One region of the Faecalibacterium sp. OF03-6AC genome, then DNA from elsewhere that is predicted to be linked to it. Evidence: riboswitches for the same ligand, from Rfam matches in the RefSeq annotation. Region 1 holds a riboswitch; the other holds the start of a gene.

The links. A riboswitch is a leader RNA that binds a small molecule or an ion and turns the genes downstream of it on or off. The one in region 1 is predicted to bind FMN.
Region 2: linked by a shared signal. The riboswitch ahead of DXA66_RS05140 (ECF transporter S component) and the one ahead of DXA66_RS03220 (ECF transporter S component) in region 1 are both predicted to bind FMN.

Annotation. Positions count from the first base shown of each region.
Region 1 covers NZ_QUEN01000002.1:213,055-220,402, forward strand. Annotated here, with positions in the region: gene DXA66_RS03185 (response regulator transcription factor) at 1-220, shown strand, start outside; gene DXA66_RS03190 (low molecular weight protein-tyrosine-phosphatase) at 217-675, shown strand; gene DXA66_RS03195 (plasmid recombination protein) at 593-1,324, opposite strand; gene DXA66_RS03200 (hypothetical protein) at 1,562-1,984, opposite strand; gene DXA66_RS03205 (Sir2 silent information regulator family NAD-dependent deacetylase) at 2,498-3,415, opposite strand; gene DXA66_RS03210 (protein-ADP-ribose hydrolase) at 3,360-4,139, opposite strand; gene DXA66_RS03215 (4Fe-4S binding protein) at 4,142-4,750, opposite strand; gene DXA66_RS03220 (ECF transporter S component) at 4,755-5,372, opposite strand; FMN riboswitch at 5,446-5,563, opposite strand; gene DXA66_RS03225 (pyridoxamine 5'-phosphate oxidase family protein) at 5,579-5,974, opposite strand; gene DXA66_RS03230 (helix-turn-helix domain-containing protein) at 6,195-6,539, shown strand; gene DXA66_RS03235 (DUF6061 family protein) at 6,632-6,886, opposite strand.
Region 2 covers NZ_QUEN01000003.1:224,292-231,639, forward strand. Annotated here, with positions in the region: gene DXA66_RS05115 (5-formyltetrahydrofolate cyclo-ligase) at 169-741, shown strand; gene DXA66_RS05120 (cyclodeaminase/cyclohydrolase family protein) at 732-1,367, shown strand; gene DXA66_RS05125 (bifunctional 5,10-methylenetetrahydrofolate dehydrogenase/5,10-methenyltetrahydrofolate cyclohydrolase) at 1,379-2,233, shown strand; gene DXA66_RS05130 (phospho-N-acetylmuramoyl-pentapeptide-transferase) at 2,341-3,294, opposite strand; gene DXA66_RS05135 (MATE family efflux transporter) at 3,466-4,884, shown strand; gene DXA66_RS05140 (ECF transporter S component) at 5,012-5,611, opposite strand; FMN riboswitch at 5,763-5,882, opposite strand; gene DXA66_RS05145 (mechanosensitive ion channel family protein) at 6,051-7,133, shown strand.

The DNA of each region.
Region 1 (7,348 bases):
GTTCGATTTGCTGCTGATGCTTGCCTCTCACGAAAGACAAATCTTTTCAAAAGAAGAGCTTTTCCGTGCTGTGTGGGGACAAAACTGTGATGACACCTTAAAGGTCGTGGCAAATACCGTTTCCAATCTGCGAAAGAAGCTGGCCGGCTGCGGCAGCTTTATCCGCACTACCCACGGCGGCTATACTTTTGTAAGCCAAAAGGAGAACGACCCGGTATGACCAGGATCTTATTTATTTGTCTCGGAAATATCTGCCGAAGCCCGATGGCTGAATCTATAATGAAAGACCTTACGTCCAAGGCAGGATTTTCCGAGCAATTTGAAATTGCGTCAGCCGCCACCAGTGCATGGGAAATCGGAAATCCGGTCTATCCTCCTGCACGGCAGAAGCTGGAAGAACATGGCATCGACTGCAACGGCAAGACCGCCCGGCAGATGACCCGGCTGGATTATGCACGGTATGATCATCTGATTGGCATGGATGAAAGTAATCTGTGCGACATCCTGCGGATTGTCGGCGGAGACCCACAGCATAAAGTCTCGCTGCTGATGGCGCATACGGATCATCCCTGTGAAGTGGCAGACCCATGGTTCACGGGAGATTTTGAAGCCACATGGCAGGATATACTGGAAGGATGCACGGCATTGCTTGAGGAACTGCGCTATCAAAGGTGATTTTGCGGTTGCTGCGGCGGCTGAGGGGCTTGCCCTGGTCAGGCAGCTCAAAACCCAACGCTTCCAGCGCCTTTTCCTGCTGGGGAGCTACCTCTCCATGCTTGTTCTCGCAGTCGAACACATGGCGCTCGTGGATGTGAGGCGTACTTTCGTCCAGATGCAGTGCCCAGTCCAGTACATGAACATGGTCTCCGAACCTCGCCTTGAACTCCTCAATGAATTCGGTCACGACCGCCAGAAGAACTTCGCCCGAAGCATGGTCGTCCTCTGTTCCCAGCTGATAGATGGTTTCTTCCGGGCAGGTCTTGCGGCTGGACAGCAGGTCAGGAATGCTGCGGTTTCGTTCCGTGTGCCGGATCTTGGCGTTGCGCTCATTTTGCCTTTCGATGAACTCCGAGTAACGGGTCTCGTAGAATTGCCGTTCCACATCCGAGAATGTCCCTGCCAGATCATCCGGGTCTTGTGGGGCGAGAGCCGAACGGAAGCCGAAGCAGTCCCAGTAGATGTTGCCCTTGGCTCGTTCCGGGTCAATGTGCTCGCTGTTGGTGAGGTCGAAATTACGGTCGTTGTGCTTGGGGTTATAGGTGCCGTGTTTTCCGGCTCGTCCATTGTGTCGTGTCAGCTTCAGATAAACATCCCTCCATTTCAACGTCTTGGTGGGGTGGGGTGCGCAGCAGCTTTGCTGCTGAATCTGCCGCCTGCGGTGCGCCAGATAATACCCAGTATTATATGACGCACAGCATCATATCACTGGGGCAAAGGACTACGTCCTCTGCACTCCTGCTCCGGGCAAGCTGGCGGTCAAAGATTTGCGAATCCCTGCCCACCAACTTGTCCGGCTTTTTCAGTTGGCCAAAATGACCAACTGATTTCGTTACGGGTAAAATCAAGTGCCGGGTGGCGGCACCTGATTTTCAACAGACCTTGCAGTGTTACGGAAAACGATGTGCTCATTTTGAGCACTTGCAGCATCTGTAACACGTTTTCGATAGACTTTTTGCCGACAGGCATTGCTGCAATAGCGGGCATCTGCACGTTTGGGTGTGAATTTTTCACCGCAGCACTGGCATACTAAATCCTGACGGCGCATTTGGCGGTATTCCCGCTGCCGCCGATTGTTGGCCTGATTGCCGCACCAGTAGCTGTGACAGTATTTCTTGGTGTAGATGGTGGTGTAGAACACCCGACCGCAGCCGCCGCAGATAAGTTTGCGGACGGCGTATCCTCCGGCGGTAAAACCCGTTTCCTCATACGATTCTTTCAAATAATCCTGATTGTTCTGCTCCCATTTTTCGTTTGTCATATACATGGAGATGACCCTCCTTTCACTGGCGTTACAGAAAAACAATGTGGTCAATTTGACCACATTGTTTTCTGGTAACTGAGGAATCAACGTTTAGCCGTTCTCCCCACATGGTTTTCCTGCCCCCTCTCGGCGGCGTTTTCCGGCTCTCCCTCGTGAGGGGTCATCGCCGGGTATCCCATGCAGACGGTCATGCGGTTGTCAAGGTTCGGTGCTGGATTTGGCAATAAAAAATCGCCACACAACAACCTGAACCTGACCATCCCTTCCGGGGGGGCCTTGGTTCGGGTTCGTTATGTAGCGATAAGAAAGTTAAAAACTTGCCCCGGCCCCTTCGGGAGCCGAGCTGGAACTCTAAGTAAATATGTTATATTAAATTGTTGGGATAGATTACCACAAAAATCGAGCTTTGTCAACAAAAAAATCCGAGAATACGTTACTTTCGGCAGAATGCAAGAAAATGCATCAAAAACTTTGGCAAAAAGAGAGAGGGCTGGACGATGCCAGCCCTCTTGTGGGTCACAATTGCGCTATAATAGCGCCAATATCTGCATGAATGCAGACAGACTGCCGCTCGATCTCCGGCGGGCAAATGGCCTGTCCCTGATTGATGCAGGCGTAGAATGCATTTGGATTTTTAGCGGTCATCCGCCAGAACGGATACTTGATGATGACCGGGGTGTTGTAGCCAACACCCAATTCCAGAAAGAGGATGTGCTGCCCCTCGTGACGGCGCAGAAATTCACGGTATCGCTCTGCCGCACGGTGCCAGCCTTCGTCCTCTACAAAGGTATCGTCTGCACGCAGGTTCATGCTCATGGGTCTGCCGCAATGCGGACAATGTGGCACAAGCTCGGACGGAATATAAGTTTTCAGGATGGTATTCTTCGGCACGGTCAGCTGACCATCCGGTGCAATGATATACCCTTGCGCTTCTACCATCTGCCGGATAAGCTTATCATTGTCATACGTTTCCTGACAGCAGGGCACACTGCATTGGAACAGACCGTAATCACCCTGTGTATAGAACAACCGTTTTTTGTCGAACCCTGCTTTCTGAAAACAGTGGTCTACGTTGGTGGTCAGTACAAAGTAGTCCTTGTCTTTCACAAGAGAAAACAGACCTTGATACACCGGCTTGGGTGCATCCTGATAGCGGTTGATGTAAATATAGCGGCTCCAGTATGCCCAGTATTCCTCCATGGTGGGGTAGGGGTAAAAGCCACCGGAGTACATATCCGTAAATCCGTACTTGCTGGCAAAATCGGAGAAATATTCCCGGAACCGCTCCCCGTCATAGGTGAAACCTGCCGAGGTGGAAAGCCCAGCACCTGCACCAATGATCACTGCATCAGCATGGCTCAGGACCTGCCGCAGCGTATCAATCGGTTCGGAGCAGTCGTTCGTAGATTTTTTTGTCCATATCTTTGAAAACATTGAAGATCACCTTCTTGATGCTTGTGGGTGTTTGCAGGAACTCTTTCACAGTCTGCACCGCAATCTCTGCTGCAAGCTGGTTGGGAAAGTGAAACTCTCCCGTGGAAATGCAGCAGAACGCTACGCTTTCCAGCCCGTTCTCTGCCGCCAGCTCCAGACAGGAGCGATAACAGGAAGCCAGCAGTTCTTTGTCCTCTTTGGTCACTCGCCTGTTGATGATCGGGCCAACCGTATGCAGCACATAGCGGCAGGGCAGATTAAATGCGGCCGTGATCTTTGCCTGTCCGGTGGGCTCCGGGTGTCCCTGCCTGTCCATGATTTCCGCACAGGCAAGACGAAGCTGCACCCCGGCATAGGTGTGGATGGCGTTGTCGATACAGCCGTGGTTCGGGCAGTAGCAGCCGGTCATGCCGCTGTTGGCGGCGTTGACAATGGCATCGCATTTCAGGGTGGTAATGTCCCCCTGCCAGAGGTACAGCCCCGGCTGCAGGGGCGTCAGGTCAGCCGCATCGGTGATGCCTTTTGCGGCGATTTCCTCTTGCAGGTACGCATCCTGTATTTGCAGAAAGTCTGTGCCGATACGCCGTGGTTCACGGATATTCAGCAAGCCCCGCAGAAGCTGCCACTGGGTGTCTGCGTCTGCCGGTATCCGCAGTCCCCGATACTCCGGGTGTTCTTTCAAAAGCACCCTAATGAGGCTCATTCGCCGCTCACTCTGGTTCATAGTCAAACCCTCTTTTCGATTGTCTGCTTAGGGCAGGCTTCCGCACACCGCCCGCAGTGGAGACAGTGGTGCTGGTCAATGACCACCGGCTTCTTGGTAATGTCGATGCACTTCTGCGGACAGACAGAGTAGCACAGCTTACAGCCGATGCAGCTTTTGCCTACATAGTAACCCGGTGCTTCCTGTGTTGCTTTGCCAATGGTGAAGCTGTCCCGGACAATGTGCGCCGGAACACTGATGTCAAAATATTCGCCGTCCGCCTCATACAGGCAGAACACCTCTAGGGCACTGCGGGTATCGCCGGGATAGATGGACTGCATATAGGTGTTTTTCTTGAAAATCTCATCTAGTTTCTCGTTGCCGATATTTTTGATTTTTCCGCGCAGAGAAATCGAGACTTTTTCTCTGGTGGCGGACAGAGCAATGTAGCCCTGCGCCATGAGCTGGGTATAGAATGCTTTGCCCCTTGCAGTAAGGAAATACACCCCTTGTTTGTCATAGAGCATCATGTCGATCACACGGGTCTGGGGATGACCGTCTGCTCCGATGGTGGCAATGGTGGTGGAGTGGATACCTTCCACCAGCAGCTTCAAATAATCTTGCTTCGTCATAACATCAACGACCTTTCAGGACCGGCGCAAGCCGCTTGTACATCAGCATTGTCACGCTGCCAATGATAAGCCCTTTCAGAATATTGAAGGGTAAGGCGTTGAACAGTACGATGTCCAGCTTCGTGTGGATGAAGGGCAGGAATGTGCCGAAAGAGGCGATGAGTTGATCCAACGGCATAAAGGCTTCAAACAGAGGAAGCAGGATGAAGTAGTTCGCCAGTGCGGCGGCAATACCCATCACAAAGCTGGCGGTGACACAGGCAATCCATGCTGTTTTCTTGGTTTTGTGGCGTTTATAAATAGCTCCGGCAGCGACCACATAGGAAGCACCCATCAGAAAGTTGGCAATCTCTCCGATGCCTCCCGTGGAGGTGGTCATAAGTTGCAATGTGTTTTTGACAAGTTCAATGAGCAGACCGGAGAGAGGCCCGAAGGCAAATGCACCGATGAGTGCCGGAAAATCGGACAGATCCATCCTTGCAAAGGACGGAGACAGCGGCACAGGAAATTCCACAAAAGCAAGCACATATGCCATTGCAGAAAGCAGTGCGGTCATGGTGATGGTTCGGATATTGAGGGCGGCAGCTTTTTTCGACTGCTGCAGGATGATAGTGCGGTTCATAATGCTCCATTGAGAGGATATGTTTGGATTTGAAACAGCCCCACAGGACGGGTTTTCCTGCGGGGCTACTTCCTCATATCTTCTTTCATCCGGACTATACCGTCGGTTGCGGAGTTTCACCGCATCGGGCGCTTTTGCGCTTCGCAGACTTTACTGCCGATCAGGAATTTCACCTCGCCCCGAAGATGTTGAATTGAGAATGCTATTTAGAACTCGTAGGGAGGGTTGCCGGAGAAGTCTGCAATGATGCCGTGGGCATCCTCCAGATAGAACACCTCAAAGATGGGGTTGGCAGCCTCGCCGTACTGGCTCTTCACGATGGGGTTTGCGATGCACATCTCCTTGGCGGTCATGTTGTTTTCAAACACAGCCTTGCCATGCAGACGGATCCATGCGTACTCCGGGCTGGAAACGGAGATCTCGATATTGGGGTTTGCCTGCAGGTCCTTGTAAACATCCTTCTGGTTGTTGGTGCAGAACCACAGCTTGCCGTCCAGCTCACCGGCAAACATGAAGGGACGGCACTTGGCCTTGCCGTCACGGCCTACGGTGGCCAGATACTGCACTGGGTTTGCGTTCAGAAATTCTACGACTTTATTCATGGGATGTACCTCCATACATTGTTTTTTCTGACAGCTTTATTGTAATGTGCTTTGTGCGGCTTGTGAAGTACGCACAATATTGTGGTGTAGTTACCAAAAAGATACCATTGCGATGCTGCTTGCTTTTTTTGCTGTTGAAAGCTATAATGATGCCATAAAGCGGTTTGTGGTATCCGTGCATCCGGCACGATGACCACTTGAAATTCCCTTGGAGGTAATTATGGAAAAGGAAATCCTCAAAGAACTCCCGGCCTGCCCGGTGGAGACCACCCTGACCCTCATCAGCGATAAATGGAAGGTGCTGATCCTCCGGGATCTGATGCCGGGCACAAAGCGTTTTGGAGAACTGAAAAAGTCCATCGGCCATGTGACCCAGAAGGTTTTGACCGCTCAGCTGCGGCAGATGGAGGAAAGCGGATTGCTGACCCGGAAGGTCTATGCTGAAGTGCCGCCCCGGGTGGAATATACTCTGACCGAATTGGGATATAGTTTGAAACCGGTTCTGGATGCCATGCGGGCATGGGGCGAAGGGTATAAAAACAGGCTGGAAGGGAAGGCGGAATAAGCGTATTTGCTTGCACAGTTGTGATATGCATAAAACAGAAACAACTGCTAACCCGTATCAAAAGAAATACGAATCAGCAGTTGTTTGGTTCATTAGACTTGATCTTTTGGTCTGCCATGCTCACATCCCAGTGACAGATAGTGCGCAATCTTCCCACTCAGTACAAGCTGTGCATACTCCAACGGCTTATTGTACAGCAGCCAGTCCAGCTCTGCCCTCTGTGCTGGGGTATTGCCGTACTCGTCCTCGATGACGATGCAGTCGATGGCAATGGCAGAGCCGTCTGCAAACCGGGCTTCTACCCGGTTGGTGTCCATGTTGTAGCGGCAAGAAAGCAGTTTGTTCATAAGAAAAACTCCATGTTCTTCGCGTTTGCTTCTTCTGCGGTGAAAAGTTCCGGCTGTCCGTTTGCAGATCCATGAATTCGCTTTGTGATGCAGCCCTTTGCAGGTCTGCACCCGCCTACCACACAGCCGTTTCTACTGCCAAACCGGAACAACGCTCTTTTTGCTCTGCACAAAATCCTACATCATTTGGCGTAAAATTGGCGTATGGCGTGAAAATCGCTGGAAATTATCGCAAACAAAAAGCCTGAAACTTCTCGTAACATCAAGAAGTTTCAGGCTTTATTGGTTGCAAATTGGAAATTTACTGCTCAATCGGCTTCATCGTGGGGAGCTTGACTGGTGGTGATTTATAGCTGTTTACAAGTGTTCATAAGCCTTTATTTGTGCAAGATAAAAAGGTCTTATTTTTCGCAACTCTACGCAACTGTTTACAGCTATTCTCAAATTGGTGGTAAGTCAGTG
Region 2 (7,348 bases), on a different contig from region 1:
ATTGCTTTCTTTTATCATAGCAGAAAGCTGTAGAATCTTCAACTTCCATTTTGCCAAAAGGCTTGCTTTTTTCGTCTGAAGTGTTTATTATACTTGTATAAAAATGCAGTGTCGTTTTTGTATATTTTTCAAGTCAGTCAATCTTCAGATGAAGCGAGGTGTTCTCTGGTGACGGTCAGCGAAGCAAAGCAGACCCAGCGCAAAGCGGGCCGTGCCGCACGCAAGGCTCTCGGCCCGGAAGAACGCAAGGCTGCAAATGCCGCTTTGTGCGCATCCCTCTGGCAGCTGGCTGCCGTGCAGAATGCGCAGACCATCCTGCTGTACGCAGCGTTTGGCTTTGAAGCCGACCTTGCTGCCTTTGCCGCCGAAGCAGCAGCTCAGGGCAAAACACTGGCCTATCCGGTGTGCGGCGAGGCGTATTCCCTTACAGCCGCTGTGCCCGGCCCGGACGGCTGGGAGATGGGGCAGTACGGCATCCGCACCCCCATCCTGAGCCGGTCGGAGATTCTGCTGCCGGAAGCGCTGGATCTGGTCCTTGTACCCTGCACGGCTTTTGATGCAGACTGCTTCCGGGTCGGCATGGGCAAGGGTTATTACGACCGGTATCTTCCCCGCTGCAAAAACGCGGTGAAGATCGGCATTGCATTTGAGGCACAGCGGGTGGAACATGCTGCCGTAGACGAGCACGACCAGCGGCTGGATGCCTATGTAACAGAGAGGGGTATTTACAAATGGAAATGACTAAGCTGAGCTGTGAGAAATTTCTCGCAGAGCTGGCCAGCAAAGTCCCCACGCCGGGCGGCGGCGGAACGGCAGCGCTGGTGGGTGCTGCCGGTGTAGCGCTGGGCAATATGGTGGGCAACCTGACCACCGGCAAAAAGAAATATGCCGCCGTGGAAGCAGACATTCAGGCCCTGAACACAAAAGCCGATGCCCTGCGCAAAGAGCTGGAAGCGCTGGTGCAGGCCGATGCCGATGCCTTTGCGCCGCTGGCTGCGGCCTACGGCCTGCCCAAGGACACACCAGAGCAGGCTGCACACAAAGCCGCCGTGCTGGAAAAGGCGCTGGATGCCGCCTGTGCCGTGCCACTTGAGATCATGGAAAAGTGCGCCGAGGGCATTGCTCTGGTGGAAGAATACGCCGCCAAGGGCAGCGTGATGGCCGTCTCGGACGCAGGCTGTGCAGCCGCCCTGTGCAAGGCAGCCTTGCAGGCCGCAAGCCTGAATGTGTTCATCAACACAAAGCTGATGGCAGACCGTGAGCGCGCTGCTGCGTTGGACGCAAAAACAGACAAACTGCTGGATGAATTTGTGTTGCGGGCAGACGCTGTTTTTGCATCCGTGATGAACAAATTGCGAAATAAGTGAGGGAAAGTATTATGGCAACGATTTTGAAGGGCGCACCCGTTGTAGCCGCTATGAACGAACGCAATGCGGCGCTGTGTGAGCAGCTCAAGGCAAAAGGCATCACTCCCACGCTGGCCGTGGTGCGTGTGGGTGAGCGGGAGGACGACCTCTCCTACGAGCGCGGCGTGATCGCCCGCTGCGGCAAGGTGGGCGTGGAGGTAAAGCAGTTTCTTCTGCCCGCCGATGCTTCGCAGGACGATCTGTTGAAGGCGATCGCCGAGGTGAACGCAGAGGATACCATCCACGGATGCCTGCTGTTCCGTCCGCTGCCCAAGCAGTTCAATGACCGCACTGTGCGTGCGGCGCTGGCTCCGGAAAAGGACATTGACGGCATCACGGACGATTCTCTGGCCGGTGTGTTCACTAATACCGATCTCGGCTACGCTCCCTGCACCGCGCAGGCCTGCCTTGAGATCCTGAAGTATTACAACATTCCGCTTTCCGGCAGGCGCGCTGTCGTAGTGGGCCGCAGCCTTGTGGTAGGCAAGCCCGCAGCCATGATGCTGGACCGCGAGAACGCCACCGTGACCATCTGCAATTCCCGCACGCAGAACCTGCCCGCCATCTGCAAGGAAGCAGATGTGGTAGTAGTGGCCATGGGCAAGATGGGTGCCGTGGGTGCCGACTGCCTGCGGGAGGGCCAGACCGTGGTGGATGTGGGCATCCATGTGAACGAAGAGGGCAAGCTGTGCGGTGACGTAAAGTTCAGCGAAGCAGAGCCGGTAGTGGATGCCATCACGCCGGTACCCGGCGGTGTGGGCACTGTGACCACCTCGGTTCTGGTGGGCCATGTCGTGCAGGCTGCAGCCAAAAAGGCCGGGCTGTAACGAATCATCGAACTATAAAATAAAAGACGCTTGATACACTGCTGTATGCTTCCCTGCCGGGAAAACATATTCAGACAAGACCAAGCGTCTTTTTTGATTGCTATATTTTAGCCGCGGACAATGAGCAGCAGCAAAGCCGAAGCCACACACTGCATGATCAGCCAGCGGGCCACCACCTGCTCGTCGCTCCAGCCCTTATTCTTGCGGGCGTGGTCGTGCAGAGGGGTGCGGGTGTTCTTGAGGATGGAAATGTGCAAAAAGCGCTTCAGGCTGATCTTCAGGATGCCCAGACTGCCATCCACGATGAACACGATGGCTGCCAGCAGGAAGGCAAACGGATGGCCGCATTTGAGGGACAGCATTGCGATAAAGAAGCCCATTGCGCGGCTGCCGGCATCGCCCATCAGCAGGCTGGACGGCTTTGCGTTGGACCACAGATAGGCCAGCAGCGCACCCATGAACACAACGCCTGCGGTGCCGTACTCAGCCAGTTCTGTTTTATAGGCCAGCAGGTAGGTGCCGATGGTCACCACTGCAACACTTGCCGAAAGGCCGTCCACGCCGTCGGTGCAGTTGACCACATTGATGCTGGTCCAGATCAGAATAACGATCAGCAGCAGATACACAGCATACGGCAGAGTGAAACTCCACTGCAGGAAATTCACACCGCAGCCGTTGAAGTTGAGGTAGGTCACACCTGCAACGATGGCAATGGCAAAATCAATGATGCCCTTTTTATACTCGTTCCATGCAGTTTCAGCAGCATCGTCAAAGTAGCCGGACAGCATGGATGTAATAAGCAGAATGGTGTAGATGACGTATTCCACCTTGAACGGCAGGAATGCCAGCGATACCAGTGCGATGCACAGCACGAAGATCAGGCCGGAACCACGGGCCTTACCCTTGGAAAGCGCACCGTTCACCGCAAACTCGCGGCCATGGTCGTGCGGAAGCTTATCGTGAAAAACGGAGTCCATCAAAGCCGTGAGGGCAAACGCCAGCAGGAATGCCAGAGCATCGACACCGCGCTGTCCTACGACCGAAAGCAGTGATTCGATCATATTCAAAGTTCCTCTTTCTTTTATGTTTGTGAGAGAAGTGTATCACGCTATCCATAAAAAATCAATCATTCCCGGAGAAAAATCCACGTTTGATTGACTTTCTGCAGCACCGCACTTATAATAGTATATCAGTCTGTCAAAAAAGTTATTGTTTCTATAAAAGGAGAACTCATGTCCATCTCTCTTGAGCAGCTTTCGGCGCAGATGCGCCGGGGCGAACAGGTGCCGCTGCGGCACACCATGCAGGTGGTGCTCACACTGAGCATCCCATCCATCCTGCAGCAGATCGTGGTAACTGCGGTGGAGTACATCGACGCAGCCATGGTGGGGCATATCGGTGCATCTGCTACGGCATCCATTGGCATCGTCAGTTCCAGCACGTGGCTCATGCATGGAATGCTGGCCGGTCTATATATGTCCTTTGCCATTCAGGTGGCACAGTATCTGGGTGCAGACCGGCAGGACGATGCACGCGGTGTATTGCGCCAATCTATGATCTTCAACCTTGTGGTGGGCCTTGCAGCTGCGGCCTTCGGCATTGGCATCAGCCGCTTTCTGCCCGGATGGCTGGGTGCCGACCCTTCCCTGCAGGCGGATGCTTCGGCCTACTTTGCCATCTGGTCGGCTTCCCTGCCCTTTTTGATGATCATGGGAACCTACTCCTCCATGCTGCGTTCCTCCGGCGATGCCCTGACACCGGGCCTTATCAGCGTGCTGACCTGCGTGCTGGATGTGATCTTTAACTTCTGCCTCATCAATCCCACCCGTGAGATGGTGGTGTTTGGCCGCACAATGACCGTCTGGGGCCTTGGCTGGGGGGTACCGGGCGCAGCACTGGGCACCGCCCTTGCTACCACTATCAGCGGTGTGCTGACCCTTGCCATCCTGCTGCTGCGAGACGGCCCGCTGTGCATCCGCAAGCCCGGCTCCTGGCACATTACCAAAGCCTGCCTGCAGAACCTGTGGAAGGTAGGCGCACCGCTGGCCGCAGAGCGTGCAGTTCTTTCCTCGGCGCAGGTGCTGCTCATCCGCATCGTATCCGGCCTTGGCACCACCGCCATTGCTGCCAACAGTCTGGGTGTGAGTGCCGAAAGCCTGTGCTACATGGCAGGCTATGGCATTCAGGATGCATCCCTTGCACTGGTGGGGCAGGCCGTGGGCGCAAACCGTCGGGATATGGCAAAAAACTTTGCCTGGCTGTGCACCGGCATGGGCATGGGCATTATGGCGCTGACCGGCGTTGGCATGTACATTTTTGCGCCAAACCTGATGGGTGTTTTCACCGCAGATGCGGCAGTTATTGCGCTGGGCGCACAGGTGCTGCGCATTGAAGCACTGGCCGAACCGATGTTCGGTGCCAGCATCGTTGCCAGCGGTGCCATGCAGGGTGCCGGAGACAGCACGGGATGCTTTGTGCTGAACCTTGTCAGCATGTGGGGCATCCGGCTCACGCTGGCTTCCCTGCTGGCTCCGCATTTTGGGCTGGTGGGTGTATGGATGGCCATGAGCTTTGAGCTGACCATGCGCGGTGTGCTGTTCCTTGTGCGGCTGGCCCATGGCAGATGGCTGGACAAAGGGGCATTGGCCTGATCGACCGCGGGCGGATATATTTTCCTCTAAATAACAGCTCCCCGGCCGGGAACCGCACTGCGGGACCTGACCGGGGAGTTTTGCTGTGGTTATATGATTTGAGAAGAAGAAAAAAGTGGAGAACAAGTTACTTTCTGCCGTGCAGGATGGGAGACAGCGGCTTGTAGATCAGCATGCACAGCACTGCATCCAGCAGGCCCTTGACCAGCGTGAAGGGCATATTGAAGATGACAAGGCACTTGATGAGGCTGTCTGCAGAAGGCAGGATGGCCTGATACATGCCGAGGATGGCTTCCAGCGGCATGTGGTAGAACTGCACATAGGCCGGATAGGTGATGAAGTAGTTGGACGGTACGCTGAACACAGCCATGGCTGCAGCGCCTGCAATAGCACCGATGATGGCGGTCTTGCGGCTCTTGTGGTGCTTATAGACAGCGCCTGCCACAGCGGAGAAAACCGCACCCAGCATGAAGTTGCACAGCTCGCCCACGCATGCAGTGGAAGTGCCCTTGATAACGATGTGCAGCAGGTTCTTCATAAAGCTGATGACCACACCGTACACCGGGCCGAGAGCAAAGGCACCCAGCAGAGCCGGCAGGTCAGAAAAGTCCATCTTGACGAAGGACGGGATGAGCATCGGAATGGGAAACTCAATGAACATCAGGATAAAGGCCACCGCGCTGAGCATGGCGGCAACAGTAAGATTGTGAGTCGTGCTTTTTTTCATGGTAATGATCCTTCCCGGGGTAAGACACCCCTTACAAAAATTGTTCCGAAAGCTCTTTTCGTATCTTGTTTTTTTGGAACGGGAAGGACAAATAGAAAAGCGCCCTGTTGCAACAAAAACACTGCAACAGGGCGCGTAGACAACGATTTGCCTGCCGTTTCTTGCATCCGGACTATACCGTTGGTCCCGGAGTTGCACCGGGTCAGCACCCTTGCGGGTGGTCGCGGACTTTACCGCCAGTGGGGAATCTCACCCCGCCCTGAAACGAACTTTCTGGCACAAAGTATAGCGTGGCAGGCACAGCTTGTCAAGAGGGCATCTTAAAATTTGTGCAAAAAATGTCAAAGTAATTCTTTCAAGCTCCCTTCTCTGTAAGCTCTTGCCCGGGTGGGTGCGGTATGGTATCATAGATGGGTCGTATAAAATTCAGGAGGTTATCATGATCTTTTCTATTCGTGATCTTTCGTTTGAGTTTGGCTCTGTACTGCTGGAGGGCTGGTTTGCACTGGCTGCGCGCGCAGGGTGCGCGCTGCTCATTCTGCTTGCCGCATGGCTGGTACGCCGCTGGCTGAGCAAAAGGGGCATTCCGGCACTGCTGGCCCGCAAGTGGTACTTTAACGGCACTCCCATCCTGCTGCGCAGCTTTGCGGTACCCATCCAGCGCATGTGCACTGCGGTTGGCGTATATCTGGCGGCAGCTTCCCTGCCCTGGGCCATTCCCGGCATTGCCAGACTGCTGTTGGTCTGCTTCCGCCTTGTCATGACCCTGCTGGTCTGCGAAGGCCTGTATGCGGCATCGGATCTGGCCGCCCTGCTGCTGGCTTCCTGCAGCCCGGAGATCCGCTCCAACAAAACACTCTGCTCTTTGCTGGACACCGCCTACAAGGTGCTGGTGATCGTGCTGTGCGTGGCAGCGTTGGCACAAGAAGTGGGCTTTCCCATCGGCAGCATTGTCGCCGGTGCCGGTCTGGTTGGTCTGACCATCTCGCTGGCCGCACAGGAAAGCGCCAGCAACCTGTTTTCCGGCATCGTGATTCTGCTGGACAAGCCCTTCTCGGTGGGCGACTGGATCACTGTGGGCGATGTGGAAGGCGAAGTGATCGACATCAACTTCCGTTCCACCCGCATCCGCTCGCTGGATAAAACCATCAATGTGGTGACGAACAGTAAGATCTGCTCTTCCACCGTGCAGAACGCCGCCCTGCGCACCATGCGGCCCTACAAGTTCAATCTGGGTGTCACCTATGGCACCACCCGCCCAAAGCTGGAACAGCTGATGAAAGACTTGCAGACCATGCTGGACGCAAGCCCTTACACCAACAAGGGTACCAACATCGTACAGCTTGCAAACTTTGGCGATTCCAGCATCAACATTCTGGTCTCCGCCTACCTGCTGACTAACGCCTACGCGGAATTTTTGCAGATGCAGAACGACCTGAACCTGAACATTATGGACATCATGCAGGCCGACGGTGTGGATTTTGCGTTCCCCTCCACCAGCGTGTATATCGAAAAGAACTGAGCAAACCTGTAAAGGGGCTGTTGCAAAATAGCGCCAATGAAAAGCGGAAAGCAAAAATCTCATCTTTTTCCCTCAAAAAGAGTAGAATTTTTCGGAACTGAAAATGCAAAAAGCTGAGCACCTGCTTTTTCACAGATGTTCAGCTTTGCTATACTCATTTTTTGAAATCTGCCTTTGAAGCCTCAACATTCTGCCCGTTTTGTACGGTGAATGCG